DNA from 3 places in the Paenibacillus sp. FSL E2-0178 genome. Region 1 is predicted to be linked to each of the others. Evidence: riboswitches for the same ligand, from Rfam matches in the RefSeq annotation. Region 1 holds a riboswitch; each other region holds the start of a gene.
The links. Region 1 has a riboswitch for cobalamin ahead of MHI42_RS15570 (S-layer homology domain-containing protein). Riboswitches for the same ligand answer to the same signal wherever they lie in the genome.
Positions count from the first base shown of each region.

Region 2: another riboswitch for cobalamin. It lies ahead of MHI42_RS18030 (anaerobic ribonucleoside triphosphate reductase); the one in region 1 lies ahead of MHI42_RS15570 (S-layer homology domain-containing protein).
Region 3: another riboswitch for cobalamin. It lies ahead of MHI42_RS10795 (energy-coupling factor ABC transporter permease); the one in region 1 lies ahead of MHI42_RS15570 (S-layer homology domain-containing protein).

Region 1 is NZ_CP151953.1:3,556,770-3,566,699, forward strand. It holds gene MHI42_RS15555 (ATP-binding cassette domain-containing protein) at 1-200, opposite strand, end outside; gene MHI42_RS15560 (energy-coupling factor transporter transmembrane component T) at 116-1,060, opposite strand; gene MHI42_RS15565 (DUF4430 domain-containing protein) at 1,057-1,887, opposite strand; gene MHI42_RS15570 (S-layer homology domain-containing protein) at 3,193-5,373, opposite strand; cobalamin riboswitch at 5,566-5,755, opposite strand; gene MHI42_RS15575 (hypothetical protein) at 6,207-9,410, opposite strand; gene MHI42_RS15580 (hypothetical protein) at 9,407-9,930, opposite strand, start outside.
Region 2 is NZ_CP151953.1:4,143,799-4,153,728, reverse strand. It holds gene ssuE (NADPH-dependent FMN reductase) at 1-206, shown strand, start outside; gene nrdG (anaerobic ribonucleoside-triphosphate reductase activating protein) at 302-838, opposite strand; gene MHI42_RS18030 (anaerobic ribonucleoside triphosphate reductase) at 835-2,820, opposite strand; gene MHI42_RS18025 (hypothetical protein) at 2,917-3,042, shown strand; cobalamin riboswitch at 3,157-3,388, opposite strand; gene MHI42_RS18020 (MTH1187 family thiamine-binding protein) at 3,730-4,038, shown strand; gene MHI42_RS18015 (sugar phosphate isomerase/epimerase) at 4,089-4,868, shown strand; tRNA gene MHI42_RS18010 (tRNA-Thr) at 4,952-5,023, shown strand; gene MHI42_RS18005 (SDR family oxidoreductase) at 5,184-5,921, opposite strand; gene MHI42_RS18000 (AraC family transcriptional regulator) at 6,082-6,957, shown strand; gene MHI42_RS17995 (Atu4866 domain-containing protein) at 7,034-7,285, opposite strand; gene MHI42_RS17990 (zinc-binding dehydrogenase) at 7,491-8,423, opposite strand; gene MHI42_RS17985 (hypothetical protein) at 8,557-9,441, shown strand; gene MHI42_RS17980 (ASCH domain-containing protein) at 9,483-9,905, shown strand.
Region 3 is NZ_CP151953.1:2,423,650-2,433,579, forward strand. It holds gene cobJ (precorrin-3B C(17)-methyltransferase) at 1-2,073, opposite strand, end outside; gene MHI42_RS10780 (ABC transporter ATP-binding protein) at 2,103-2,948, opposite strand; gene cbiQ (cobalt ECF transporter T component CbiQ) at 3,208-3,996, opposite strand; gene MHI42_RS10790 (energy-coupling factor ABC transporter substrate-binding protein) at 3,993-4,289, opposite strand; gene MHI42_RS10795 (energy-coupling factor ABC transporter permease) at 4,289-5,053, opposite strand; cobalamin riboswitch at 5,209-5,405, opposite strand; gene MHI42_RS10800 (ArsR family transcriptional regulator) at 5,568-6,509, shown strand; gene MHI42_RS10805 (DUF6171 family protein) at 6,617-6,892, opposite strand; gene MHI42_RS10810 (alpha-N-arabinofuranosidase) at 6,909-8,405, opposite strand; gene MHI42_RS10815 (hypothetical protein) at 8,668-9,066, shown strand; gene MHI42_RS10820 (peptide deformylase) at 9,305-9,715, shown strand; gene MHI42_RS10825 (5'-3' exonuclease H3TH domain-containing protein) at 9,840-9,930, opposite strand, start outside.

The DNA.
Region 1 (9,930 bases):
TATGTCAGGCTTCCGCTGAACATGCCTACCGGGGCAAGCTCACGTTTCAGATGGCGCAGCAGTGTCGTTTTGCCGCCGCCTGACGGGCCGCAGAGCACTACGAATTCGCCTTCTTCTATTGTGAACGAGAGCTCATGGAGCGAGTCCCTGTCTTCTTCAGGATAGCGGAAGGATACTTGTTCCGCTTTGAGGATCTCCATAACCATTTCTCCTTTCCTTCCAGACCTGCAGGGAGCAGGACGAACAAGCAGAAGCTGCCGTACATCACGGCATCCTGCCAGCCGAAATCCATACACTTCATCCGGGGATAAATCTCCAGCGTACCGTAGCCCTGCAGCCAAAAGAACAGTGCAATCATACCGCTGAGCGTCAGTACCAGCAGAATCAGCTTATCCTGCCGATCCGGCTTGTATATACTGTACGTGCTGCGTTTGGCAACCCCGTAGCCGCGGGCCGTCATGGAATCTCCGGTCTGCAGCGCTTCCTCCAGCGACCAGGTGAGCAGCACCTTCAGCAGCGTCATGCCGTCTTGCATCCGCTTGCGCAGGCTTCCTGTGCGGACATCTACCCCGCGCAGGCGCTGGATCAGGGTAATCTGGCGCAGCCGCCGCTGGAATAAGGGGACAAACCGGAGCGCCATAAGCGTAAGTAATGCCGTTCTGGGCGCAGCGGCAGCGAACAGGTACATGAATTTATCTGTCGTTACCGTGTAATTGTATGAAATGAACCAGATGAAGATGGTCAGCAGTACAGTCATCATTATGAGCCCGTACAGCACAGCCTCCAGCGTAATCGGCTGGTCCAGCCAGTAGAAGAGAATATGCGCACCCCTGTGCGAGAACAGCGGATTCAGCACTGCGACTGAAACCCCCATCAGGAGCATAAAAGGCAGACCGCGCAGCAGCGCCTTCCCTTGGCCCTGCAGCAGCAGCAACGCCAGCAGACCTGCTATTTCCGTAACCAGAAACAACGGATGAAGCCCCAGCAGGGCGAACAGCAGCAGCCCGGCATAATACAGCAGGGCTACGGCAGGATGCATGGACCGGAAGCCGCTGTTCATGGCGCCGCTGCCCCGATATCCTTGCCAAGATCAAGCGTATACAGCCACTCTACCGTATCTCCGGGCTTCATAACCCAGCTGCCGGAAGCCTTGGACGGAAACTCTCCATTCACCTTATACATCCAGCCGCTCTCTGCCCCGTGATCATATTCGTACAGATTATCTATACCTTCCACATAGGCAAAGGTTTTGCTGCCCTGATATTCCATCTGGATCTTGTGCTGGCGGGTAATCCGTCCCAGCAGCTCCAGCGCAGTCTCATTCTTCTCTATTTCATAAGCCGTCGGGGCCAGAATAACGCCGTGCTCCTCATCTCCAGTAATGGAGAGAGTCACCGTATTTACCGGCGCGGCGGTAGCCGCCGGAGCTGGCGCGGCGGGATTGCCGGTAGCCGCCGGGGCTGGCGCGGCGGGACTGCCGGTGGCCGCCGGGGCTGGCGCGGCGGGACTGCCCGTGGCTGCCGGGGCTGGCGCGGCGGAATTGCCGGTGGCCGCCGGGACTGGCGCGGCGGCACCGGTGTGGCCGGGTGCCGGCGCGGTGGCCGCCGGCACCGGGGCTTGCGTAACGGGAGCTTGCTCCGTTACGCCGGGGGCGGCTCCGGCTGGCGCTGCGCCGGAGCTGGAAGCTGCCATGCCGTCCGCCGTGGCGGAGGGTATGGCAGTGCCCTCAGGCCGCGGCGTCTGCGCGGCCTGGGAACTGGCGGGCGGCACAGGCCCGCCGCCTGCGGAATCCGGCTGCGCCTTGGAGCAGCCGGCGAGCAGCAGGACAACCAGGAGCAGGAGCAGCGGGTAGAGCCTCGCCCTTCCTGATTTCAATAGACTGAACATTACCTCAAGCACCTCCACAAAAGGGAAAAGAACGGGGGCAGTCAGCCTGTTCCCCGTTCCGTCCAAACACCTTATGATTTCTTAGTGTGACTTATACATACTAATCCTGAGCAAAGCACCATCAGCCAACCCCTTGGCCGCTGAGCATCCAGCCCCGCAACTCGAAGGAGCTTCTCTATCGGCTAAAATCAGCCGCTTAAAATACTGGCTGGCACCATACTCTCAGTTTCATTAGCTCTAGCTTCATTAGCTCTAGCCCCACTAGCAGTAGCATCATTAGCTTCATTAGCTCTAACTTCACTAGCAGTAGCATCAGTAGCTTCTTCAGCATTAGCTCTAACTTCACTAGCAGTAGATTCATTGGCTCATTAACTCTAGCCTCACTAGTAATAGCTTTATTAGCTTCATTGGCTTCATTGGCTTATTAACTCTAGCTAAAATAGCTCTAGCTTCTTCAGCATTTGCTCTAGCCCCACTAACAATTACATCATTGGCTTCATTGGTTCTAGCCCACTAACGGTAGTTTCATCAGCTCTAGCCCCACTAGCAATAGCATCAGTAACATCAGTAACATCAGTAACATCAGTAACATCAGTAACATCAGTAACATCAGTAACATCAGTAACATCAGTAGCATTTTAAATCATCGGCTCAATCCGGGAAAGCATGCCTTCCTGAGCGAAACTCCGCAAAACATGCCTCCGCCGGAACAGCAATTGGATTTATGACACTTATTTATCCTATACGGACTTCACTGCCGATCCTAGTTGGATTAATGACACTTAATTCTGCCCCTAGCCGGTCATTCGCTAATTCATGCGAGATTAAGTGTTGTTTTTCCAACTACGCCGCCATCTCGGGAGATTCACCGAGAATTAAGTGGCATTTTTCCACTTATATATCCCACCAGCCCCGCACTATCGCTTTATTAGGCTACTCCATGCAAAATCTTGCAGAAAATACAACTTAACTCCCTTAATCCTTAGGCATTCGGGAAGATTGTTGTATAAAATACAACAATCTTCCCGCTACACCGCTTGTTAGAAGTGAAATGTTGCCTTTTGTACAACAATTTTCGAATATAGGCGATATCCTGGTGAAAATGTTGTATTATGTGCAGGATTTTCAACAAGCATTCGGATTCCCACCCCAAACGCGGGTTGAAATCGTGAGATTCTTGCCCCAGCAGCCCTACTATTCAAATTTCACTGCAGTGAAGACTAAGTTATATATTCATATTTAAGGTTTAGCTTATCTAGGATCTTTTCTTCATCAAGGCTCTTCTTCCTTGACCTATCTCTTTGCCTAAGGCAATCTAACCGCTACAGCAGCGGCCATTTCTCTGGTTACAGCTGTGGCAGGAGCGAATTCGCCGCCGGTACCGCTCATAATTCCAAGTCCGGTTACAGTACGTACCGCCGTTAATGCGTAGGCGCTGATCTGTTCTTCATCTGTGAATTTTCCGGTTCCCGCTGCTGCCGAAGCTTCGTCCAGCTTCAAGGCTCTTACGATCATTACAGCCATATCCTGGCGGGTAACGGGGCCGTCCGGTTTGAAGGCTGTACCTGTTACTCCGCTGACAATTCCCAGTTCCTTCGCTTTGTTCACTGCTCCATAATACCACGCATCCGCCTTAACATCACTGAAACTCTGGGCTGACGATGCCGCAGACGGCTCGTTGCCGGTCAATCTCAGCAGCAGTGCTGCAAATTCAGCGCGGGTAATATTCTGCTTCGGTGCAAACACGAGGCTGCTCTCACTGACCCCGCCCATCAGCTTGCGGTCATAGGCCGTATACACTGACTCCAGCGCCCAAGGCGAGATTGACTTCACATCGGTAAAAGCAGCACGGTCAGCCGCAGCAGAAGCCACGGTCAGCGGCTGCGAATAGCGGACTACCGCAGGTGTGCTGTCTTTGAGATATCCGGTAACGGTAATCGTATATTTATTCGCTGGCAGGCCGCCGGCAACAACAGCTGAACCCGCAGCATCCGTAACAGCAGTTTTACCGCCGATGGATACCTGAACCCCTGCGGCTGGTGAGGATACCGGGTCGGAAGTGAAGGTCGCTTCATTCCATACCCACTGCTTTTGAGTTACTTTTACAGTAATATCTTGTCCAGGCTGCGGCTGTGCAGGGGAGACCGTCACGGACTCTACCACCTGTGTGTTATCCCCGCCATAATAGACAAGCACGCGGTCATTCTCCGCAAGAAGGAAATCACCCATGCCTACACTTGGATAGATCCACGCTCCACCGCGGGCTACAACATACATCCACCCGTCATAGCCGCCAAAAGCACCCGCAGTTACGCCGCCGATTCCCGTCACGTAATTGCCAGCTTCATTGACCAGGGCCACCTTCTTCGCCGCCGCTGCCTTCTCCAGTGCTTGAAGTACATTTCCCGCATATACAGTGCCTTCTGCCAGGGTTCCGTTAGGGCCCTCAATGGCAACAGACACACTAACCTGAGGACTCTTCACAGGTGAATTGCTAAGGTCATAGAGCTTGCTGCCTGTGCTGAAAAGCTTGTAAGCTACCAATGCTTCCAGCGCCTGCTCTGTCGAGAGCTGATTGTAGCTTCCGCCCGCTGTATGAGCGAACCCGCCATCTGCTGCACTGAAGCTAAGAAGCTTACTGACAAGGTTCACATTGCCTACGGTATACTCCGCTCCTGCCGGGTCAATGCCAAAGGAGGACAGGCCAATAATGGCTTGAGCGACACTCTCACTGCTGTCACCATAGCCGCCGTTCTTGTCCTGTGCGGTCGCCAGCCAGGCTGCCGCCCGCTGTCCCGCGGTATTGACTGCCGGATCATCCTTATGTCCTGCCAGCACAGTAAGCACCATCGCCGTCATGTCCGGGTCACTTGCTCCCGTAGTCAGGGTGAAGCCGCCGTCTGTGTTCTGCTTGGACAGGATCTCAGCCAGCAGTTTCGCCGGTGTCCATTTCGCATTGTCAGGTATAGTATACGTTCCGGAATCAAGCGCCAGCAGTACATAGGCTGCGTTGTTCAGCGTCTGGCCGGTAATATTATCGTTATTGTAGAGCTTCTCAATCAGGTTGTAGCCGGCGACATCCGCCGGATTCCCGCCAAGCGCCCTAACCGCCAGCGTAATCCGCGCATAGTCCGTAGCTCTGGCGTAAACACCCTTGGCTGCGGCTACTTTACTCTCAAGCGCCTTTAAATAACTATCCGGAACCTTGTAGCCCGCCTGCGCGAGGCCGATGGCCTGCCAGTCGGACTGGACTCCGGCCTTCAGCACAAACTCCGAAGTGGCATAGACTGCCTCAGCTACGCTAACTTCTGTGCCTGCCGGTAGAGCTGAAGCCGTATTCGCTGTATTTGCACTTAACTGGGCTGATGCGGTATCACTCTGGGCAAAAGCCTGTCCTGCCGGAGCCACGGATGCTCCCAGAACCGCGAACATCATGACAACGATCAGACCCAGCCGGATAAACTTGGATGATAGATTGTTCTTCATTGCTTGACCTCTTTCTGTGAATAGAATGGTATAGATAAATCCTGCGTCCTCCGCTGATGCGGGTGCAACATAAAGACCGCCCTGTACAGGGCGGCCGGGGAAGGATACAATACATGCGGCTGAAATGAAGTTTCCCTACACACAGCCACTGCTTATGTTTGCACCTGTTCCGCATTCTTACCCCCGAAGAATAGAAACAACAACGAAAAAGGCAGGTCTCCTGGCTTACGCTTCATTGCTTCCCCCGCCTTCCCATCCCATTATCAGACAGTGGCTTCTCAGGAGTCGCTCCGCATTTACAGTGGCGGGACCGCACCGGAATTGCACCGGACTTCCCTTTTAAGCAGATTACATTCGTAGCACCGGCATGGCTATCTGTTGCGTGACAGCGCCTGTTTCTACGGAAATCCGCACCTTTTTCCAAAGCTTATTAAATTTTAATATTCACAAACAATCATATCTACTATTCCCCTGTATGTCTATAGACAAGCTGTTTCAATTATAGGCCCCCCCTGCCCCTTCCGCACAAAAAATCCTGAACAACACTCGCCTCATTCTCCCGGCATATCGTGCTGTTCAGGACTTAAATAGTGATTCTTCCGCTTCCGGCAAGAGCCGGCAGCTGGTTGATTGTATTATGTACAACAGAATGGGAATATACGGCGGCCATAATGCATTCTGCTGTATTTAATATACAATTGATTTTGGAATATAGCCCTTATAGGCTCTAAAATCCGGAATCTAATGTACCAATTACAATAAAACGCATAATAGAGCTGATTATGCCGGACGTCTCTTACATCCGGCTTCACCCAATTCAGGCTCTCACCCAATCATTCCGCATCCGTGTCCGGGCTGGCGGAAGGAGTGGGGTCGGTACCGGGTGTAGTCTCCGGAGTAGTGCTCGGGGTACTTCCCAGAATGCTCCCCGGACTAGCCTGTAGCTTCAGCGTATAGATTCCGGCGGTGATCACATCACCCGCGGCCAGCTTCGCGCCCGGCTCCAGCTCCACCGTCACTTCATATACGCGCGCAGGTGTTCCTGCGCCCGATGCACCCGCCGCCGGGGAGGCTTCGGCTTCATCAGAGCCGCCGCTATTTCCAGCGGCTGCATCCCCATTCAAGCCGCCGTCAGTCCCCACGGCTCCCTCGCCAGAGCCGCCGTCATTCCCGGCGCCTGCCTCTCCCGTGCCGCCGTCATTCCCGGCGGCCTGGCAACTGCTCGCAGTTGCTGCAACCTTGTAAGTGTCCGCAACGTTATTACCGGACATCACAATGATCTCCGCCGGCTTGAAGTCGGAGCACTCCGCCGCTGCGGCAAAGCTGAACACCAGCTTGACGCCTGCTTCCCCGCTGCTTTCAGCCCCGCCTGCATTCCCGGTGCCTTCTGTTCCGCTGCTTTCACCCCCGCCAGCATTCCCGCTGCCTTCTGTTCCGCCGCCTTCAGCCCCGCCTGCATTCCCGGTGCCTTCTGTTCCGCCGCCTTCAGCCCCGCCAGCGTTCCCGGTACCTTCTGTTCCACCATTTCCGGTTCCTGTGCTTGTCCCGGCACCTGCCACTCCGCCAACCAGCCGTACAGAGACCGGGGCTTGCTCTTGCCCATCCACATTGTGGATATCGACCCGAATCGGGCTCACAGTCGGCTGCGGCGCAGCGGTATCCGCATCCGGCCGCAGCCAGCTGATGGCGATGACGGCTATGATCAGTACGATCCCAAGCACGCTGCCGGAGATCAGGATCTGAAATCGGCTACGGCTGACCCACCGCGCCAGCGGCGAAGCCAGCTGGGAGCGGGCTTCATTGTAGACATTCTGCATGGCGGGCGTTGCGGCCGAGCTATAGCTTTTGCGGAAATCGCGGTTCTTGAACGCCTCGCGGTCATTCTTCAGGAAATACTTCAGCACCGCCCGCCGGTAATTCGGCCACAGCTTCTTGCTCGAGATGGTGAACAGCCGGTTATGCTGCGACCAGGCCAGGAAACGGTAGACCGTTTCCTTATCATTGCCCGCTTTGCGCGCCACCAGCTCCAGCAGCGCATCGTAATCAAGCGGACCGCCCTCTCGTTCACTGCTGTGGTAGAAGGCCAGCGGCAGCCGTTCGAACGGCTCGATGCTCCGCGGCTCCTTCAGCCAGCGTCCTCCGAGCAGCTGTACATCATCCAGCTCCCGGGGAGACAAACCGGCAAAAATCTCCTCGTCCGGCTTCTCCTCCCCGAACCAGCGGTACGCAGCGCGCAGCGCATTCGCTTTACGCTTAGCGATTGCATCCAGCGGCGGCTGCCAGTCCGCCGTATCCCGGTAGCGCAGGAAGGAAATCTCCAGCAGCTGCTCCATCGTCAGCTCGTCCAGCGAGATCCGGTTCAGCAGGAAGCGGTCCGCAACGGTTCCCAGCTCCTGCAGCAGTGACAGCGCTTCAGGATGTACACCGCCGCCTCTGCGGCGTTCTTTCTCCGCCTTCTGCACCGACTCATGAACCGATGCCACCGCCGCCACCGGATCATTGTCCCGCTGCAGCTTCTCCAGCAGATATTCCTTGACGGTATCGCGCACGAAAGCCTGCTGAAGCGCCTCCGGCAGGAAACGGCCCCAATGCGCCACGAACCGCAGAATATCCGCCGATTTCGGCGCGTCAGCCAGCCGGGATTCCATATAAGGCTCCAGCAGCGCTTTGCGGAATATAGGCTGAGCCAGCACTCTTTTGAAGAAGGCCGCACTAAGCTCATCGTTGCCCTCAATAATACCGTAAGCGTCAGCAAGCGCATCCTCACGTCCCGCCGACTGGCAGTTCAGCATCCCGTTGATGAAGTAATCCACAATTTTGACCCGGTAATTATGGCCCGGCAGCGCAAAATACTCCTTGAACCACTCCAGAATCTCCGGCGACGGAATCCCTTTTTTGCGGATCAGATCATACTCACGGTCGAACCGCTCCAGGAACATATCATTCAAGCGTACCCGGGATTCCAGCGCCCCCTCCGGCTTCAGATAGGACAGCAGACCGCCGAGCACAGCGTTCTTGTTCCCTGTATATAAATCTTCATTGCCCTGCTCAATCTCATAAAAGACAGCCAGCTCATTGTAGAGTGCCAGCGACAGCTTGCGGTCCACACTCTCACCAAGCAGCAGGGAGTCGGCGAATCTGGCGAAGTCTCTGAGACTCCCGCCCTTTTGCCCCAGCGTCTTCCAGGCCAGGTCTGCATACGTCTGCCGGGACTCCCCGAAATCGGCATTCAGAATCCGCGCGCCTGCCAGATCAAAAATATAATCCTTCTCAATACTCCGGTCCCCCGGGCGCAGCGAGCCCTTCTCCACAAAGGTCAGGTGAATATATTTGCGGCTCTGCGGCTCTTTGGCATAAGTGATCACTCCCAGCCTGCGGCGGAAGTCATGCGGCATTGAAGCATAGAGGATCTCCGTCAGCTCCACCGCACGCTGCGACAACTCACTGATCGGCACATCCAGCGCTACATAGATCTTCTTCTTGCCGGCTACGGACAGCATGACCGCCTGCAGCAGGGCTTTGAACAGCTCTTCGGTGAATCCGAGGCTGCGAAGCACGGTCTGCGGGTCTGCTGACTCTTCACGGACCCCGACTGGAATAGACTCCAGTTCAGGCAGTGTTCCGCCCGGCTCCCCCTCATAACTCCGGGCGAAGCCGGCATGCAGCCATTCCCCGTACCCCTCAACAATCTCCTCCGAGCGGATAGGCGGCACCACGAAATTATGGGCAAAAAAAGCGCTCCGCTGCCCCGTGAAATCCGCCGCCAGATAGCGGCTCAGGCCAATCACTGTCTCATTGCTCTCCGTATGGAACAGATGCAGCGCGTCAGGATACAGCTCCTCATCCTTCTCACCGCGTGCCGCGAGCTCGGCCGGAGCATCGTAGAGGCAGAAGGGATGCAGGATTTTTTTGACAAAATTATTGTCGAGACTCTCCGATTTCGCTACCGTATCGAATCCCTCTGTCGCCCGGTAAACGCCGCGGCGCTCGCGGGTATACATCTGCTGGGTGATCATGGACCCTGAAAATCTGTTCACGGCCCGTCGCTCCCCTCAATATAATTCAGCTTGTGCAGCAGCCAGATAAACGGCTCGTCCACACGGATCGGACTGACGACACCCTCCACCTTCTGATTGACCGGATTGCTGCCCAGCGCAGATACCGCGAAGTAACCGGTGTTGGCAAAGTACACATCCATCGTATCCTTGAACGGACGGTCGACCTTCTCGATAAAGCGGCGGATTTCACCGTCGATGTTGTGGAACTCGTCCAGATTCAGCGTGTTGCGGTGCACATAGTTGTTGAAAACGTTGCTGTTGGACTTGATGTAATCGCCGTCCTCATCCTTGAGTGAGTGCAGCATGTCGCTTTTGGCCAGTACAATGGCCGTTGGAATATTGGTTTTGCTCTTCTCCTGATAAGCGATGAAGTCACCGAACATCGTCAGCACCACATCGCGCGGCTCATCGTACTGCGACACCCACTCGCCCGGACGGTCTCCGAAGTTGATGCGGATTTTCTCGCGGATGGAGCGGATCTGCAGCGGATCGACCATGA
Region 2 (9,930 bases), 590 kb from region 1:
CGATCGACTATGCGCTGAAGCCGGTGCTGTCTGTGCTGGGCGCCCGGCATATTCTTGGCGGAGTCTACGCGGTAGACTCACAGGCTGTGCGCAACGACCAGGGTGTCGTTGAGCTGGCCGAGGAGCTGAAGCTGCGGCTGAACAGCGTGCTGGAGGAGCTGGCGGATGAGACAGCGCATAAGGCGGCACGTAAGTCGGGAGAGTAGGCGTAAGATATCACCCTGCTGAGGAACATAAAAGGGCACTAAACCACCGGAATGCGGTAGTTTAGTGCCCTTTTTGCTGGGTGTAAGCCCGGCTTTTACCGTGATTTATGCCCTTTGAAGCTTAGCGCAGGCTCCCAAAGTATAACCTTATCTCTGGCAAGGCTTGCCGGGATATCTATAATCCGCTGGTTGCTGCTTCCCCGGTAGGGGAGAGTGGTGTCTTTGAGTTCCTCTACAAATCGTCCGTCGATGACCACCTGGCACAAGGCCAGCAGATTCCATTCCGGCGAACCGGGGGAAGCCGTCAGCTCCTCGTACGTATAACCGGTATAGATCCAGACCGGGAAGCCCGGCAGCTCGGCGCGGAGCTCATGGATGAAGTCAGCCGCTCCCTCTGCCGAGAAAAAAGGGTCCCCGCCTGCCAGCGTCAAGCCGTCCAGCAGCGGATTGTCTGCTATCTCGGTGATAATCTCGCGCCTGCGCTCCGGAGTGAAGACCTCTCCATAGTTGAAGTTCCAGGTCTTCGGGTTGAAGCATCCGGGGCAGCGGTGGCGGCATCCGCTGAAGAAGAGGACCGCCCGCAATCCCTCTCCTTCATTGATCGACTCCGGATAATATCCGCAGATGTTCATAGATGCTTAACGCGGTCCCGTACTTCGGCTTGCTTGGCGGCATTGAAGCGGGTCTGATAGTCGCCGGTCAGATATCCGGTTACCCGGCGCAGCCGGCGGATATGCGTTGTGTCTTCATGAGCGCCGCAGGATGGGCAATTCGTGCCGATTACACCTTCGTGGCCGCAGCCGGAGCAGCGGTCGATCGGGTGGTTGATGCTGAAATAGCTGATGTCCTGCTCCAGCGCGTATTTGATGATTTTGACGAATGCTGCAGGGTTGCTGCGGGCGTTGCCGTTCAGCTCTACATAAGAGATCGCTCCGGCGTTGCAATATTCATGGAATGGAGCTTCCAGGCTGATCTTCTTGGCTGCGCTCAGGTCGTAATAGACCGGAATGTGGAATGAATTCGTATAGTATTCACGGTCCGTTACACCCGGAATGGAACCGAGAACCTTGCGGTCTATCTTGGTGAATTTGCCGGAGAGACCTTCGGCAGGCGTAGCGAATAGAGTAATGTTCAGATCCAGCTCCTCGCTCTTGCGGTCGCAGTATTCACGCATGTGGCGGACAATGGCCACTGCCTTGGCATGGACCTCCATATCTTCGCCATGGTGTTTGCCGTACATAGCCTTCATGCACTCGGCCATACCGATGAAACCAAGGGACAGGCTGCCGTGCTTCAGCAGTTCACCTACGCTGTCTTCCGGTGCAAGCTGTTCGCCGCCTTCCCAGACGCCTTCACGCATCATGAAATCGGAGGCTTTGGCTTTCTGGGAAGCCTGAATGCGGAACCGGTGCAGCAGGCCGTCCAGCGCAACGTCCATATAATGATTAAGATCTTCGAAGAAGCCTTCCTCGTCAGCGGCAAGGCGGCGGCCGGTTACTGTGCCGTAAGCCAGACCAAGACGTACAAGGTTAAGCGTATTGAATGAAAGGTTGCCTTTGCCCGAGCAGTGATTGCGTCCGAAGCGGTCGCCCAGAACACGTGTCCGGCAGCCCATCGTAGCAAATTCAGTATCCGGATCGGTTGGATCGTAGTACTGCATATTCAGCGGAGCATCCAGATTGGCGAAGTTCGGATACAGCCGGCGTGCAGAGCACTCTGCCGCTTTCAGGAACAGCTCATAGTTAGGATCACCAGGCTGCTGGTTGACACCCTGTTTGCATTTGAAGATCTGAATCGGGAACACCGGTGTTTCTCCGCTGCCAAGTCCGTTCATAGTAGCAGTTAAGAGGGAGCTAATCACCAGCTGGCCCTCCGGAGAGGTGCAGGTTCCGTAGTTGATGCTGGTAAAAGGAATCTGGCCGCCTGAGCGGCTGGACATGGTATTCAGGTTATGTACCATGCTCTCCGCAGCCTGAAGGGTTTCAATTTCTGTCTCTTTCAGGGCGAAACGGAAGGCACGCGGATACTTCTCTTCCAGATCGCTGCGGGTCATAGTGACCTCGCCGAGTGCTTCGCCGGCTGCACCTTCCTCGAAATATTCCATTCCTTTGCGGAACAGCTTAGCGAAGGATTTAGTGACATAAGGCGCCAGATCGTAATCCAGCTTGTTGGCGGATACACCGCCGTACTGGGCATTCTGCTGGGACTGGAAAATAATCGCCACCAGCGACATAGCCGTCATAATCGAATTCGGAGGGCGGACGCTGCCGTTGCCGGTATTGAAGCCTTCGCGGAGAAGCCGTTCAAACGGGATGAAGATGCAGTTGGTTGTTCCAATGGCATATTGATCCAGGTCGTGTACATATACAACATTATCTTCAATAGCCTGCACGAGCTGTGGCGGCATCGTGAAATTGCGGGCGTACCACTTGGAATATTCACTGCCGAATTTGCTCATCTTGCCGGAGAAGCTCTCCCCGTTCAAGTTGGCGTTCTCGCGCAGCAGATCCAAATCCCGGCTGTCGATAATATCCCGTCCCAAATGAATAACTTCTTCCAAAAGAACTTCCTGTGCAGCTTGTCCTTCGTTATATCGTTTCTCCAGCAGCGTCATTGTATAGCTCTCTCCTCTCGGTATCGTAAGCGTGAAGCGTGTGCTCCATGACATCAGTAAAAAGGCATCTCCAGCCGGGAGGCGGGAAATGCCCGAATGCGTATTGCAAATATCCGAAACAGCGGACATTTGCCGGTGGTCTATGTGGAAAATACGAACGGGCACAGGGCTTGTCCTGTTCTGGAACCTGTTCTTGTACCTTCCGCAGAAGCCGATACCTGAGGACGATATTCTATCGTCCTCAGGTATCGGCAGCCTCTTGCCCGATTAACGGAAAGGCTAACTCTGCTCGTGCAGGCCGCATGCGGGCACCTCGCCTGTTCCTCGAGGAGTCTAACCGGTGCCACAGAAACAGGCAGGTCTCCTGGCTTCCGGCATGCCCTCCGGCGCCTTCCCGAGGGGCCTCGCAGCCCCTTAGTGGCTTGTTGCCTTAGGATGCTGCTCCAGCGGCGTCTGGCAGCTGGAACATCCGGTTACAGTGGCGGGACCGCAGCGGATTTGCACCGTGTTTCCCTATTAAGCTTCAACCCTAGCAAGAGGGCGAAACACCTGTTTCTACTATATTTTGTTGTTGTTAAATAAAAGTAACTCAATATATTGTGTTTGTAAACATTTTTTTGCGAATCCGCGCGGGGAGCGGGTTCCGCAGGTTTACTCACAGATGATCCACAGTTAGTCCACAGGTAATCCACAACTTTCCTGTGGATATGGCCTTAAATGAGTCATGAATTGTCCCAAAAGATGCCACAAAGACTCCATAAATAGAGTGCGTCTAATCCTGGTAATTTTACAGGGGAGATAGTAATAGAGAGGGGGTGTCTATGGGTATTTGTGGGAGGGGTGCTGAAGGGTTACAATTAAGGAGTAAGGATAGAACAGACTCATCAAACTTGCAGGAGGGATTTCATAATGGCGATTGGCGAAGTGACCGTTATTCCGATTGGCACTGGCAGTACCAGTCTCAGCAGCTATGTGGCCGATATGCAGCGTGTGCTGCAGACCGTGGAGGGGATTACCTATGAGCTTACTTCGATGGGGACTATTATTGAAGGACCGGTTGCACGGATTCTTGCTGCGGTAGAAGCGCTGCATGAGTCACCGTTTACGTCAGGAGCACAGCGGGTTTCCACCTCGCTTAAGATTGATGACCGTCGTGACAAGCCTTCTACGAGCCGCAGCAAGCTGGAATCCGTGGAACGCAAGCTGCAAGGAGAGTAAAGAGTATCTGTAGTTGTAATCAGATTCAACCTATAAGGAGCGGATCTTTCATGGCAAAAGCCTCACAACAAATCGGGATTCAAATGTACACACTGCGTGACCAGACGGAGCGCGATTTCCTGGGTACACTGGGCAAAGTTGCGGAGATGGGATATCAGGCGGTAGAATTCGCCGGTTATTTCGGCGTGTCTGCAGGAGAACTGCGCCGTACATTGGACCGGTTGGGTCTTGCTGCACCTTCGGCGCATGTAGGCCTGGATTTCAGCAGTCTGGATAATATGGAACGGGCGTTAGCCAAAGAAATTGAATATGCGAAGGAGCTTGGGTTACAATATATGATCACCCCTTCGGCACCGCTTCCGCAGAACCCCTCAATGGAGGATGTGACGGCGGTGATTCCATTCCTGGAGAAGGCCTCCGCGATGGTCCGTACAGCAGGCCTGCAGTACGGGTATCACAACCATGATTATGAGTTTGCGGAGGTAGACGGCAAAGCAGTCATCGATATATGGCTGGAACAGATTCCTGCGGAGCATATGTTTGCAGAGTTCGATCTGGGTTGGGTACACAGGGGCGGAGCACGTCCTATTGACTATGTCTCCCGTTATGCCGGCCGTGTTCCGCTGGTCCACATTAAGGATTTCGGGGCAAATAATGAAGAGACTGACCTCGGGAAAGGGCAGGTTGATTTCCGGAGCGTCTTCGAGGCGGCAGAGGAGAACGGGATTCTGTACTATATAGTAGAGCAAGAGGCTTATGCCGTGTCCTCGCTGGAGAGTGCGAAGGAGGCACTTGGTTATTTCCGCGGGCTGGGGCTTATGCAGGGGTAGGCAGAGGTAATAGTCAAAAAGGGTTGCGTTTTCTGCTGAAAGAGTTATAATATTTTTTGTTTGGCAGGCAGACTATCCTTTAAGCTGGTGTAGCTCAGGGGTAGAGCAACGCACTCGTAATGCGTAGGCCGGGGGTTCAATTCCCTTCACCAGCATCTTTTGAATTAATATGCAGCGCGGCCTCCGGGGATTTCGGAGGCCGCGCTTTTTTCTGTACCACCATAAACCTCTACCATTCTTCTACCATATTCGAGTGAAGTAACGGAATTCACTTTTGGTAGCCGTCAAGTCTTATTTCCTAATCTGCTTAGCGGTTTAAGCCGGATGCCCCATTGGGCGCACGATCAATTCATTTACATCCACTTCCGCAGGCTGCTCAAGGGCATAGGCAATGGCGCGGGCAATACCGGAAGAGGGCAAAGCATTGGCCCGGAAGGATTTCATCATCTCGAGGGCTGACTCATCAGTGATGGTATCAGCCAGTTCGGATTCGGTTACGCCTGGAGAAATAACCGTCGTACGGATTGTTGCTCCCAACTCCTGACGCAGGCCCTCTGTAATCGCCCGGACCGCGAACTTGGTGGCACAATAAACCGATGATTTCGGAAAGACAGTATAGGCGCCAACGGAGGCAACATTGATGATATGGCCGGAATTCTGTTCCTTCATTACGGGAATAGCAGCTCCGATCCCGTGCAGCACACCGCGAATATTGACATCAATCATACGGTTCCACTCCTCGATCTTTAATGCATCAAGTGGCGATAACGGCATCACACCTGCGTTATTTACAAGGGCATCAAGGCGTCCGAATTGATGAACTGTAAATTGGACGATTGATTTCATTTGCTCAAAATCCGTTACGTCGAGGGAATGGTATTCAGCAATCCCGCCCGCGCTTCTGATCTCCTCCGCCAGCTTTTCTAGCCTGTCCGTCCGTCTTGCACCGAGCACCACCTGTGCTCCACGCTTAGCGAGCCATTTGGCGGTCGCTTCTCCAATGCCGCTACTGGCACCGGTAATAAGCACTACTTTATCTTTTAATGTCGACATGCCACACCGCTCCTTTTATGAATGAAATACGCTTAGGTGTTACATGTTCATTATGCTGCCGACTTCAAAGCTTGCGGTAGCCGGATACTGTGAAGAGATTGCCTAATTCTCCAAAATGCAATAAAGTAAATTGTAATAGTCGCAGAATGGAGGAATACGCTTGACTGAATTGACCGAACGAATCGAACGTATTGCCGTACAAGATGGGACCATCGTTACCGCCTATCCTGCTCTTTCTTTTATTCGTTCTTCCGACATATCCGCGCCAGTGCCTGCGGTATACAAGCCATCCCTGTGTGTGATTGCTCAAGGTGCCAAGCGGGTAATGCTGGGACCGGAAAGCTATTGTTATAATCACGGAAGCTATCTGGCCGCTTCCGTGCACCTGCCAATTACCGGACAAGTCATTGAAGCCTCTCCAGAGACCCCGTACTTGTCCCTTCAGCTACAGTTCGATATGGATCAGATTTTGGATGTGATTCAACAATCCAATGTCACAGAAAACACAGGACAAGAACCTCCCCGCGCTTTGGTTATCAGCCGGATGAGCGATCCGCTTCATGAGGCTGTCATGCATCTAATCCGTTTGCTGGATACGCCGGATGATCTACCGGTGCTGGCTCCTTATGCAGTGCGCGAGATTCTTTACCGTATGCTGCAGACTGAGCAAGGGGACTCTATACGGCAGTTCGCTCTCTTGGGCAGCCGTGCCCATCAAATTGCCCACGTGATTGAAGGGATGAATCTCCACTATGCGGAACCCATGCGGGTGGAGAAGCTCGCGCAAGCAGCCGGAATGAGCAAATCATCTTTTTTTGCCTGTTTCAAAGAAGTGACGGCAATGACCCCCCTCCAGTATCAGAAACGCCTGCGGCTGACAGAAGCTCGGAAAATTCTCCTGGCGACAACGAGCGATGCGACAAGTGTCGCTTATCAGGTTGGCTATGAGAGCGCCACGCAGTTCAATCGTGAGTATGCCCGCTTGTTCGGCCAGCCGCCTATTCGGGATGTACATCGGTTCCGGGAAACGATATAGTTGCATCACACAAAAACACCGCCTATTCTCCTGAGAATGCGGTGTTTTTGTTATTCCTGTTATGTGGAAACTTGGTTTACTCCCGATACAAGACCATGCCTCCGTGATAGAGCACCGAATCGCGAAAATCACCATCGGCGGTGAAGCCGGTATCATCTACATATTCAATGTGATCACCTGTAATAGAATAACTTCCTTGATAAGCGCTTTTTCTGCTTCCGCGTGCTTCATCATAGCGGCCGTTAGGCAGCAATTCATGCCTTATATAACCATCTGCGGTTACCCACATCCCAATAAAAGGATGGGAGGGGTTAATGCTATCTTCCATTATATTCATCCTTTCTTTATTTATTTAGTTCTGCATGTTTATTATCCTCCTTCAATACAATGGGGGGTAGCCTGATTCATTGAGATTGTTGCCTAATCCTCCATTTAAGAGATTGAGAATATTATGACCAATTTAACCTCTTTTGTGGTGACACGGGTCTGCCATATCTGTCGTGCGTGCTTTACAGGCGCTTTTTATATCAGAATTAATCGATCAACAGCACGGCCTTACCGGAATATCTGCGTTCCAGCAGCGCCTCGGATACCTCCGCTATCTTCTCCCATGACGCTTCCACTTCAATGAGGGGTATTAATTGGCCTGTTGAGAGGAGGCCGGCCAGCAGTTTGAGATCGTCGGCTACGGAGTAACGGCTAACTTCTTCTCCAAGAAAGAAGCTGTACAAGGTTCTGCCGCCTAAGCCTCTGACATCAAGTGTGGAGTAAGGAGAGGCTGAATGTCCCATCGAGACTAGGGTCCCTCCCGGTTCCAGCTGAGGCATCAAAGCAGCCAGTGTATCACCGCCCACCGAATCCACGATTAGATGATAAGGCCCAAAAGGAATTGCCTGAGATATCGCAGCTTCTCCAACCACAACCTCATTAGCGCCGGCTTCCCGGGCAACCTGGGCTTTTTCCTTTGTTCTTGCTACACCTACTGTAAATGCCCCGGACTGTGCGGCTAACTGATGAGCCATGATTCCCACGCCTCCAGTGGAGCCGGTGATCAATATTTTCTTGCCGAGCAGCATCCCGCCCTTTCTAAGGGTGTAAAGTGCGGACAGGCCTGCTACAGGCAAAATGGCGGCTTGGGCGAAGGTTACGTTATCCGGTATCTCTGCCAAGAACGAAGCGGGGGCTGCTACCCGCTCTGCCCATGCCCCCATCGGAAGAAGTCCGGTGACACGGCTTCCTTCTCTGGGCCCGGTGCCGTTCCGGGCTTGCTGGACAACAGTTCCGGCAAAATCCCAGCCCGGCCGGAATCCCTCAGCCTCCTTCCTTGCATCAACAACTTCACCCCGGTTAAGGGAGAAGGCATGCACTCTAACGATTGCCTCCCCGGGCTGGGCCTTCGGTGCGGCGACTTCCTTGACGGTCAAATATCCCTCAGCCGGTGAGTCTGTAACAATTGCACGATTCATAGAATCTCCTCCATAAATATAATTAGATGCGTAATGGAAATTGCGCCCTGTTTTCATAGTGGAGTATACTGTAGGAATTGGCTTGTACCAAGAGTAGAACTACACCTCATTATGGATAAAGGCGGTGAGCCTGATGACTATACGTAAGGACCGGAACGTTCAGGAAGAAACATTGAAGGGCCTGATAGCTGAAATTGAGAACCTTCGCGTAACACGTCAACTGGATTATGCTAATCAACCCCATCCGTTGTTGAAACGGTTTACTCAGCAGGAGCTTAACGATATGGCTTGCCCTACGTATAAAAACCTATTAATGGGACGCTCACACCGCATGCCGGATCGCCGGATGATTATCTGTATTGCTGAATATCTGGAGTGTACAGCCGTTGAACGGAATGCTCTGCTGCTGGCTGCCGGTTATCTCCCGGTCTATCCGGCGCTTGAAGGCGCAGCTATGGAGCAGGCGCTGGAAGAAGTGAGGCAGATCCTGAGCAGCCTGCCGCTGCCGGCAATGATTGTGAACCACATGTTAAATATCAAGGCGGTGAATGAACGGTTTAGCCGGTTATTTGAGCTGCCTGCTTCCCCTGCTTTCTATAAGGGCTTGAATATGGCCGATCTTCATTTCAATGCTGATTATCCTGTGCGTTCCCGCTCAACCTTCAATGCCGCATCCTTTGAATTATGGGAATCTCATGCAGTGGAGGGTATACATGCTTACCAAAAATTACACACCGGCTCCAGACAGGAGCCATGGTATACGCATAGCCTCGAAAGACTCCGGCAATACAGTGATTTCAATAAGTACTGGAATAAGCGGCCTGACAACACAGGTAACGAATATGGTCAGCACAAAATGATCTTAGCCAGAATGGGTGCCTCAGATAAGTTGGTTCCTATCCGGTACAAGCAAATTCATATTTCCGCGGGCCATCATCTATATCCAAGAATTGAGGCCTACATACCGGTCGATGAAGCTGCTCATACAGTTTTTGAACAACTGGGAAGCTGCGTGTAAACTGGACATTATGTGTTTTCTGGAATGGAGGCAAGCCTTGTATGAAGTGTCTGACGATTCGCCAGCCTTGGGCCACCTTAATTGCGCTGGGTGAAAAACAGATCGAGACCCGTTCCTGGCCGACGTCTTACCGGGGGGATTTAGCCATCCATGCCGGTATGCAGGTAGATAAGGCCATATGCAAGACGGAGCCGTATCAATCAGTGCTTGCCCGGCACGGCTACACCGCGGATAATCTGCCCTCCGGAGTAATCCTTGCGACCAGCCGGCTGGCCGGTTGCTGTGGGGTTACGCCTCAGCAGGCGCAGCAGAGCTGGCCGGGCGGGAATGAATATGTGTTCGGTGATTATGCAGAAGGCCGGTATGCCTGGAAGCTGGAAGGGGTAGTTGCGCTGGCTCATCCTATACCTGCCAAAGGGCGCTTAGGTTTCTGGGAATATCCCGTTCTTGAGCAGGAGTGGTGAATCCGTTTGTGGCCAAATAAATAAA
Region 3 (9,930 bases), 1.1 Mb from region 1:
CTCCACACCCGGATATTTCAGCTTGGCTTCATCGATCGCCAGCGGAATATCCAGCTTGGAATGGCCCGCCGCGAACAATATAATAGGCACAATATAAATTTGCGTCGCGCCGTCCTCCACACATTTGGCAATTCCGCCCGCGATTGAAGGTGAGGCTAGCTCTATGAAGCAGGTCTCAAACTTAAGCTCCGGCTTGCGGGCGGCTAGCTGGCTGGTGAATTGCAGCAGCTCATCATTTCCCGCTTGAATCCGGCTGCCGTGTCCAACCAGTAATACGGTTCTCATCATGCGTGCTCCCTCTATGCTGTCATTATTATCTATACTTCCTGCAGTGCTGTTCACCTGTTCTTCAATACTGCCCATCCGTTCATAAAAAGCATGAAACCGCTCCTTCTCCCGGCCTTGCGCAGTATAATGCTCCACTGCCGCTGCTACAGCAGCCACGGCTTCATCTTCATCCATACCTTCCCGGACCAGAGTGCCGGCATGCGCTCCCCGGCCCGACTTCTTGCCGCCCAGATAGAGCTCATAGCTGCCCCGCGAAAGGACCAGCCCGATGTCATCCAGAACAGCCGAGCTGCAGGCCATGCCGCAGCCCGCCACGCTTATATGCAGCTCTTTGGGTACAGCAAGTCCGTGCAGCAGGGTATGCAGGCGGACCGCCGCGCTTAAAGCACCGCTTCTCCGCAATTCACAGAACCCGCAGGTTTTTACTTTCACATAATCACCGGGTATACTAACGCTCAGTCCTGCCTCTGTAAGCTTCGCCGCCACCTCAGCACGGTCGCCCGGATGGCTGCGCAGTAGAAAATGTCCGTCCTTCGTATAGATCAGCTGCCCCTCATCGCCTGCCAGCTCCGCCAGCAGCTTCATCTGGATACCGCTGAATCTACGGCTGCCGATGACAGGAGAAACCTCCAGCTCGAAGGTTTCATCAGCGTGTTCCGCTAGCTGAACGGCAGGACGGCGTAGCTGCTCCACACGCGCAGTCGCTGCCAGGCTTAGCGCCGCAGCCTCCTCCTTCCGTCCCCCGTCAGTTGGAGCCATACTCTCTGACCCCAATCGCTCTACCTGTCCGGTTTCACCGGCAGCTGCACCCGGTGTCACTGCTTCATCTATCCGTCCCGCCTCAGCAGCCACACTCTCCACCGCTATCTCTTCCGTCCGCTCCGCCTCAGCTGCCACACTCTCCATCGCTGCCCCTTCAGACAGTCCCGCCTCAGCCGCCACACTCTCCACCGCAGCCAGCGACCAAGGCTCGGCCGCAGTGCGCAGCCGCTCATGCGGCTTCAGCGCCTGCGTCTGCGCGCCAAGATTGTACTTGCGCTCGTATCCGCGCGGCGTAACCATTAGACCCTCGTAGACCACCGTCGCCGAGTTGCCGACGACAACCGTAGAGAGCATGCCGATCTCATGCTCCAGCATCTCCTGCAGCGTAGTGACGATCGTCTGCTGACGGTCACGGTAGGCGCTTTTGACAATGCCGACCGGCGTGGAAGGATCACGGTAACGCAGCAGGATATTCCGCGCTTCTTCAATCTGCCGCGTACGCTTGCCGCTGCGCGGGTTATAGAAGGCGATCACGAAATCCGCAGCGCCCGCCGCTTCCACACGCGCAGCAATGCTCTCCCACGGGGTAAGATGATCGCTGAGGCTGATTGTGCAGGAATCATGCATAATCGGCGCTCCCAGCAGGGAAGAACAGGACTGGATCGCCGATATTCCGGGGATCACCTCGACCTCTACACCGTCAGCACGGTTCCAGCCCCGTTCTATAAGCACCTCGTAGACCAGACCCGCCATGCCGTATACACCGGCATCGCCGCTGGATATTACGGCAATGGTCTGGCCGTCCTCGGCTCGGCGGACGGCCTCCTGCGCCCGGCTGACCTCTTCGGTCATGCCGGTGCCGACAATCTCCTGATGCCGCAGCAGCGGTTGGATCAGCTCCACATAAGTGTTATAGCCGATTACAGCGTCACTCTCCTCGAGAGCGGCCAGCGCCCGGCCGGTAATATGCTCCAGCGCTCCGGGACCGAAGCCGATAATGAGCAGCTTTCCTTGTTTCTTCATCCTTCTTCCCCCATTCGTGAATGCCTGTATTAACTATTCAGTAGCCTGGTTAGTACGGCTTTGAAATCTTCCGCCGTGCGGGGGGGCGGCTGGCCGGCGGTGTGCCGTGCAGGCAGGCTGTACCACAAGTCAGCCAGCAGCGGCAGACCGAGGCCGATGGCCTGCAATTCTTCCGCCCCGGCAAAAATCTCCTCCGGCGTCCCCTCAGCCCGGCACCTCCCCTGATCCAGTACGATAATCCAGTCGGCCCAGCGGTACGCCAAGTTCATATCATGCGTAGCCATAACTACGGTTGTGCCTTTTTCATGTATAAGATCAAGACCCTGCAGCATCTGTGTCTCGGATAACGGATCCAGATACGAGGTCGGCTCATCCAGCAGGATCAGCTCCGGCTCCATCGCCATTACTCCGGCGAGTGCGGTGCGTTTTTTCTGCCCCAGGCTAAGCTGGTGAACCGGTTTGTCACTCAGCTCCGTCAGGTTCAGCAGTTCCATGACACTGCGGCAGCGCTCAGCTATTGCGGCTTCGTCCATCCCCGTTCCCCGCAGCCCGAAGGACACATCCTCCAGAGGTGTGCTCAATATGAGCTGCTGCTCCGGGTCCTGAAAAACAAGGCCCACACTGCGCCGCAGCGCGGCCAGCTCTTTTTTGGCATAGGACAATGTCCTGCCTCCCTGCTGAACCGTACCCTTCTGTGGACGCAGAATGCCGACAGCATGCAGGAACAGGGTCGATTTGCCCGAACCATTGTGGCCGAGCACCGCCGTTTTGCGGCCTTTGGGAATGGAGACGGTTAGTTCACGCAGCGCGGCTTCCTTCGTATCCGGGTAATGAAACACCACCCCGTCAAAAGCCAGACTATATTCCATGTCCATGACGTCCCCCTCTAATGTGATTTGGCAAAGCGGTATCGGATAAATGTTGTACGTTTTACAGCTTTGAATCCTGGATACTCCGGCCTTCTGGGGGATTGTTATATGGAATACAACATTCTTCCCTCAAAGCCAACTAAATGAAGTGAAATACTGCCTTTTTACAACAATCTTGGAATACATCCCATATTCCGGGGGAATCGTTGTACTTTGGGCATGATTTCAACAAAGCCAGCAGATTTCCTGCACTAAAATCTTAAATTCAACCCCGCAGCCACAGCCAAAGCTGCGCCAGCACCAGCACAGCGATCCCGGCATACGCCCGGACCGCATAACGCCGCGGCACAGGACGCGCAGTGTACGGCGGCAGAATGATCTCCCCCGTGAACCCGCGGGTCAGCAGCCCCTGCGACAATCCGTAATAACGGTGCATCGTATTGCCGAAGAGGGCCCCGGCCATGGCTGCAGTCTCCCGCAGCCTGGCCTTGTACCCTCTGCGGCCGCCGCGCAGCCTCCGGGCCAGCATCAGCCCGTGCGCTGCATCATTCAGCAGGAACAGGAAGCGGTACATGATCAGCATCAGCTCCAGCACAATCTGCGGCATACGCAGCCTGCGCAGCACCTGCAGAAGCTCGCTGAACGGGGTGGTGAACATCAGGAAGAAGAAGCAGCTCATGCAGGCCGAGACTCTGGCCAGCAGTTCACCGGCCCGCTCCAGCCCAGCTGCCGTGATATACACCGGAAGAGGCTGCCCGGAAATCCGGAATACGCCAGCTTCCCCCGCAGCCGGGTGGCCGAATTCCAAGAGCAGCGCCGGGACACTAAGGCAATAGAACAGCAGCGCCGTACCAAACAGCAGCCCATAGGCGCGATAGGGAATTTTGGCATGCAGGATGCACCAGGACATCATCCACAGCGTAATCACAATCTGCAGCACCGGATGTACGGTATAGGAGAGCAGGAACATCAGTGCCGCGAACGAGCTTTTCCACATGGGAGACAGCTGCCTCAAGGCATTATTATAAGAAAGGACATCAATTCGTCTGATCACTTGCTGATGCTGTTCTGCTTCGCCTGGCCTTGTTTCCCTTTCAGCAGCCCCAGTGAAAAGCCGATCACCCCGGCACCAATCGCCGCCTGCAATGCGAACAGCATACTCTCCGTCTCACCCGGAAGCTCGGTCAGCGGCTTGAACCAGGGTTCATATTCAGGGTTTATCTCTGTGATTACACCCTCGGCAGCATCATCGGCCCCGCCGAAATCACCACTCACGAACAGCAGCGGCAAGACACACAACAGGACAACGGCCAGCAGCATCAATCCATTTTTCCATTTATTGCTCATCATGCATTTCCCCCTTTGACCTTGCGTTTCAGGAGCGACATTTCATTCGGACTGTACGATTTCAGCCAGTTCCACAATAATACGGTCAGCAGCCCTTCACTGATGGCCAGTGGAATCTGCGTCACGGCAAAGATCCCCCCGAATTTGAGAAAAGACGCCAGGACTCCGCCATCCGCAGCCGGAAAAGCCACCGCAAGCTGGAAGGAAGTCACTACATATGTCATTAGATCGGCAACCGCCGCCGCACAGAATAAGGCCAGCTTCTCACGGTCCGGCAGCTTCATCATCAGCTTATAGACTGCATATCCGGCAAAAGGCCCCGCGACCGCCATCGAGAACGCATTCGCCCCCAGCGTAGTGATTCCCCCGTGCGCCAGAAGCAGCGCCTGAAACAACAGGACGATCGAGCCGATCACGCCCATCGGCAGCGGCCCCAGCATAACTGCGCCAAGTCCGGTACCTGTAGGATGCGAGCTGCTTCCGGTAACGGACGGCATTTTGAGTGCCGATAAGACGAAGGTGAACGCCCCTGCCAGACCCAGCAGCAGCTTCAGCTCCGGATTCTCCCTGGTCATCGATCTAAGCCTAATAATCCCGAGTACGAAGAACGGTAAGAACGCCACCCACCAGAACACAGCCCAGCCTACCGGCAGAAACCCTTCCATAATGTGCATAGCCTGGGCCGTTCCCGGTTCGTTCAGCATAAAGTACACTGTAAATCCGGCAATCAGCGCCGCAAAACTCCAAAATCCGCGTTTCTTCATTTGTCAGCCTCCAAGTTTCTTTAATTTAGCAAACCAAAAAAACTCCCGCCCTTCAGGGTGGGAGTGTATGTACGCAGGTATGATTCGATAGAGGACGCTGCAGAGACGCCTCTTCTCATTAACCTATCCGTACACCGCTCCTATCCGCGTAGAGTCGTGGTGTGCGTAATCAAGGTAGGTCTCCTGGCTTGGAATACGGGCGCTTTATCCTTCGTCTTCCCCGGGGTTCTCCCCAAGTGACATCTTGAAGTTCAGCTCTTCCTTACAGTGGCGGGACCGCTCGGGACTTGCACCCGATTCCCTGTTATCTCTTGCCTCATCTGGCAAGAGCACCTTGTTACATCGCTAATCCATCCTACATCATAGCGGAACAGGCTCTGCATGTCTGTGATAAAATTGGAGCTGCTGCGAGGCGCAGTATTCATTTGCTTGCAGGGCAGCGTTCATTTGCTTGTAAGAACATCATTTGAGTAATATAATTATTAACTATATAACCTGAACGTGGAGGCAGCACATGAAACTTGATCTAACCGAACAATCTTTACCCGTGTACGAAGCGTTATCCAGCGCTGTGCGCCTGCAGATGCTGCGGCTCCTGTCCGAACAGCCGATGAACGTCAAGGAACTGGCCGGGGCGCTGAAGCTCAGCAGTGCCATTATGACGATGCATGTGCGCAAGCTGGAAGCTGCCGGGCTGATCCGCAGCCACATGGCTCCCGGACGCAGCGGACTGCAGAAGATTTGTACACTGGCCGCCGAGAGTGCTGAGATTATTTTCCCCGGACAAGCCAGAACACAGCGCAGAGGCTACCGTAAGGAAATTCCCGTGGGCCACTACTCTGATTTCCAGATTGAACCGACCTGCGGCTTATCTACAACCGAGCGGGTGATTGGCAACTTTGACGATCCGCGGTATTTCTGGGATCAGGAGCGGGTGAATGCAGGCATTCTGTGGTTCGGCAAAGGATTCGTAGAATATAAAATCCCGAACTTCCTGCTGTCCAGCCAGAAGCCTGAGGAGCTGGTCATCACGATGGAGATTGCCTCCGAAGCCCCGTCCATCAATAATAACTGGCCTTCCGACATCACTTTCACACTGAACGGACAGCGGCTCGGCTTCTGGACCAGCCCCGGCGACTACGGGGACAGTCCGGGCAAATACACTCCTGCCTGGTGGCCTGCGCTCACCAACCAATATGGACTGCTTAAGCAGCTGCGGATTACTCCGGCGGGCACGTTCATGGATGGTCAGAAGCTGTCAGAGGTTACGCTGGAGCAGGTCGGTATCCGTGATAAGCAGTGGACGTTCAAGGTCTCAGTGGAAGAGGATGCGGAGCATATCGGCGGCCTTACCTTATTCGGCAAGGGGTTTGGCAACTACAACGAGGATCTGGTCTTTGAGCTCTTTTATACAGATGCTGTTGAAGCTTCGGCAAGTGCCAGCCGGACGGAATGACCAGGACAGGACAGGACTAGACAGCAAACAGCGGCAGCGGGAGACCTTAAGCTCAGGTCCCCCGCTGCCGCTGTTGTGGTTACGGTGTATTGCAGCAGCTTTGGAGTTTAATCAGTCACCGGCTGCCACAGGCCGCCGCCCGGCAGCGGACAGCCGCGTGCCTTCAGCCGGGCCACGACCGGTATAATGCAGCCGCAGGCAATGCAGGTTACGCCATCCTGCAGCTTGGGACAAGCTCCGCATAGGGCAACCCGCTCGGCATAGACTTCGTCCGGGGCTGTATTCTCCGGATTGAACATGGAGGAGGCGAGAATCCGGGCAATCTGCGCTTCCGTCACCTTGTACTCTTCCCGGCATCCCTTGCATGCTGAGGTTGTAGTCATGCTGTGCTCCTTCCCGTTAAGCTCCCGGAGTAATTGCCAGTACTGTCACCGACATTGGCGGCAGTTCAACCGTAAGGGTGTCGCCTTCAAGCTGGAAGGCGGTGAACGGCTGCGGTACTACCGCTTCCGGCTGCCCGAAGGTATTGTGGGCATCGATGGAAGACCCGGCAAGTGTAGTGCCGCTTACGGCTGCTGACTGTCCAGCCAGTCCGCGCAGCTCCAGCGGCAATACTGCCGGTGCAGCGTGATTCAGGTTGCACAGGCTGACATGAATGACACCCTCTGCTGTTACGGAAGCTGAAGCAGATACTTCAGGAATCTCCACGCCCTCATAGCTGTATAACGGGCTATCCACTGTTAGATCCAGCAGCTCCGCATCCTGATGTACTTTATACATATTGAATACATGATAGGTTGGAGTCAGCAGCATTTTCTCGCCTTCGGTCAGGATTACAGCCTGCAGCACGTTAACGGTCTGGGCAATGTTCGCCATCCGCACACGGTCGCTGTGCTTGTGGAAGATATTCAGGGTCAGACCGGCAACCAGCGCATCGCGGATCGTGTTCTGCTGGTAGAGGAATCCAGGGTTCGTACCGGGTTCCACATCATACCAGGTGCCCCATTCATCGACGATCAGACCCACTCTTTTGTCCGGATCGTATTTGTCCATAATGACACTGTGGCGGGTAACCAGCTCATCCATGAACAGCGCCTTCTTCAATGTGTTGAAATATTCATCCGTTCCATAGCCGGTAGCCGCACCTTTATTAGTCCAATCCGAAGTCGGCAGGGTGTAGTAGTGCAGGGTAAGCGAATCCATGAAGCGGGTGGCTTCGCGCATCAGCACTTCGGTCCAGTTATAGTCATCCGAGTTCGCGCCGCAGGCGATCCGGTGAATCTTGTTATCCCCATAGTTGCGCACATAAGTCTGATATTGGCGGTACAGGTCAGCATAATATTCAGGACGCATATTGCCGCCGCAGCCCCAGTTCTCATTGCCCACGCCGAAGTAAGCTACACTCCAGGCCTCTTCCTGGCCGTTCTTCTGGCGCAGCTCAGCCATTGGCGATACACCGTTAAAGGTCAAATACTCAACCCACTCGGACATCTCCTGTACCGTTCCGCTCCCTACATTGCCGTTGATGTACGGCTCACATTCCAGCATGGCGCAGAGCCGCATGAATTCATGTGTACCAAAATGATTGTTCTCAACCGCACCGCCCCAATGGGTATTGATCATCCGCTTGCGTTCTTCACTCGGGCCAATGCCGTCCTTCCAGTGGTATTCATCGGCGAAGCAGCCGCCCGGCCAGCGCAATACGGGAATCTTCATTTCCTTAAGCGCTTCCACTACATCGTTGCGGATACCCTTCGTGTTCGGAATCGGCGAATCTTCCCCTACCCAGATGCCTTCATAGATACAGCGTCCCAGATGCTCAGCGAAATGTCCATAGATGTTACGGTTAATTGTGCCTTTGCGGATATCAGTGTTCAGTACGATGCGTTCTGCCATTTCAGTTAACGCTCCTCTTTAAGTTAATATATTTGTTAATCATTTAACACTTATATTAATATTATAGTCAGGCAGCTTCCGGTTCGTCAATCTTTAAATTGCGCACTGCAGGCTGCCAGCTAATCACGACCCTATATTCTACTATTTACGAATGGAATTAAGTGGTATATATTGAAGGCGATAGGACAATCTATCCGGCTTTATGAAAGGAGGATGCGGCTCGATTCCGTTCGGCATTTCATTTAGAGAGGATGGGCAATCTATGAAAAAACTGAACACCCTGGTATTTATCATGATTATGGGCTTGTCTCTGATGTTTGGCCTGACCGCATCGGCTAATCCCGCCATCGTAAGCTATGGGGGCAGTTATTCCAATACGCTCAATGCGAGTCAGACCTCCTACACTTACATTCTTCCCAACGCCAAGACTACGGGTACAAGCGTACATGTCACGGCTTCCGCAGCAAATACCCTTCGGCTGCACTACTACTGGAGCTACAATAATACTTCCATTGATCTTGGTACCTCCACTGTAAGCAGCACCAATTACTACGGCGGTTCGGGCTACTATGAACCCGGCACACTGGTTACAGTAGTAGAAAGAGTACCCGGGTCCACTACAGCCTACCCTTCTGTAACCTACACCATTTCCTTTAATTAGCCCGGATGTACCGGACAATCCCCAAATGGCCGCCCTGCGCGGTCATTTTTTTACTATATAGCCTCAACTAGTAATGTAAGCTAACGGTCAGACGCTGCATCTTGAAGTAGCTTGTAGAGCTGTTAGTGCTGAGGCACAGTGGATGACTGTATCCCTGCAGTTTAAAGATTCATTTCACTGTCCATTCGAAAAATGATATCATGGCATTGGCATCCAAATAAAACATATGGAGAGTACTATGATCAGACCTATTTGCAAAGATATGACGATTCTAAGCCAGAAGTCTACTCCGGCAACTAAAGAGGATCTGCCAGTGTTAGATGACCTGCTGGATACCTTGCGGGCGAATGCAGACCGGTGTGTCGGCATGGCAGCTGACATGATCGGCTTCAACAAGCGCATCATAGCGTTCAGTATCGGACCGGTAAATGTCCCTATGATCAATCCGGTCATCAGCAAGCGTAATAATCCCTATGAAACCGAGGAGGGTTGTCTGTCACATGATGGCGTACGCAGAACTGTGCGTTATGATTCCATTGAGGTAGAGTTCCTCGACCGTAATTTCAAACCTCAGAAGCAAACCTTCACCGGCTTTACTGCGCAGATCATTCAGCATGAGATTGACCACTGCGACGGAATTATTATCTGAGCCCGGCATATGGTATTCATTTGTTAGGGACAACACAAAAAGACCCCTACGCGAGATTTTCGCAAGGGGTCTTCTGCTTGTTCAGGAGGCTCTGACCTGCCTAAGCCTATAACTAAGGCTCTTCTCAGCCCAAATCTCCGAGTTCAATCTGTACGATTCCCCGGTCATCCCGGACCTCGGCGATCCCGCCGATCAGATGCATCAGGCTGCCGAAC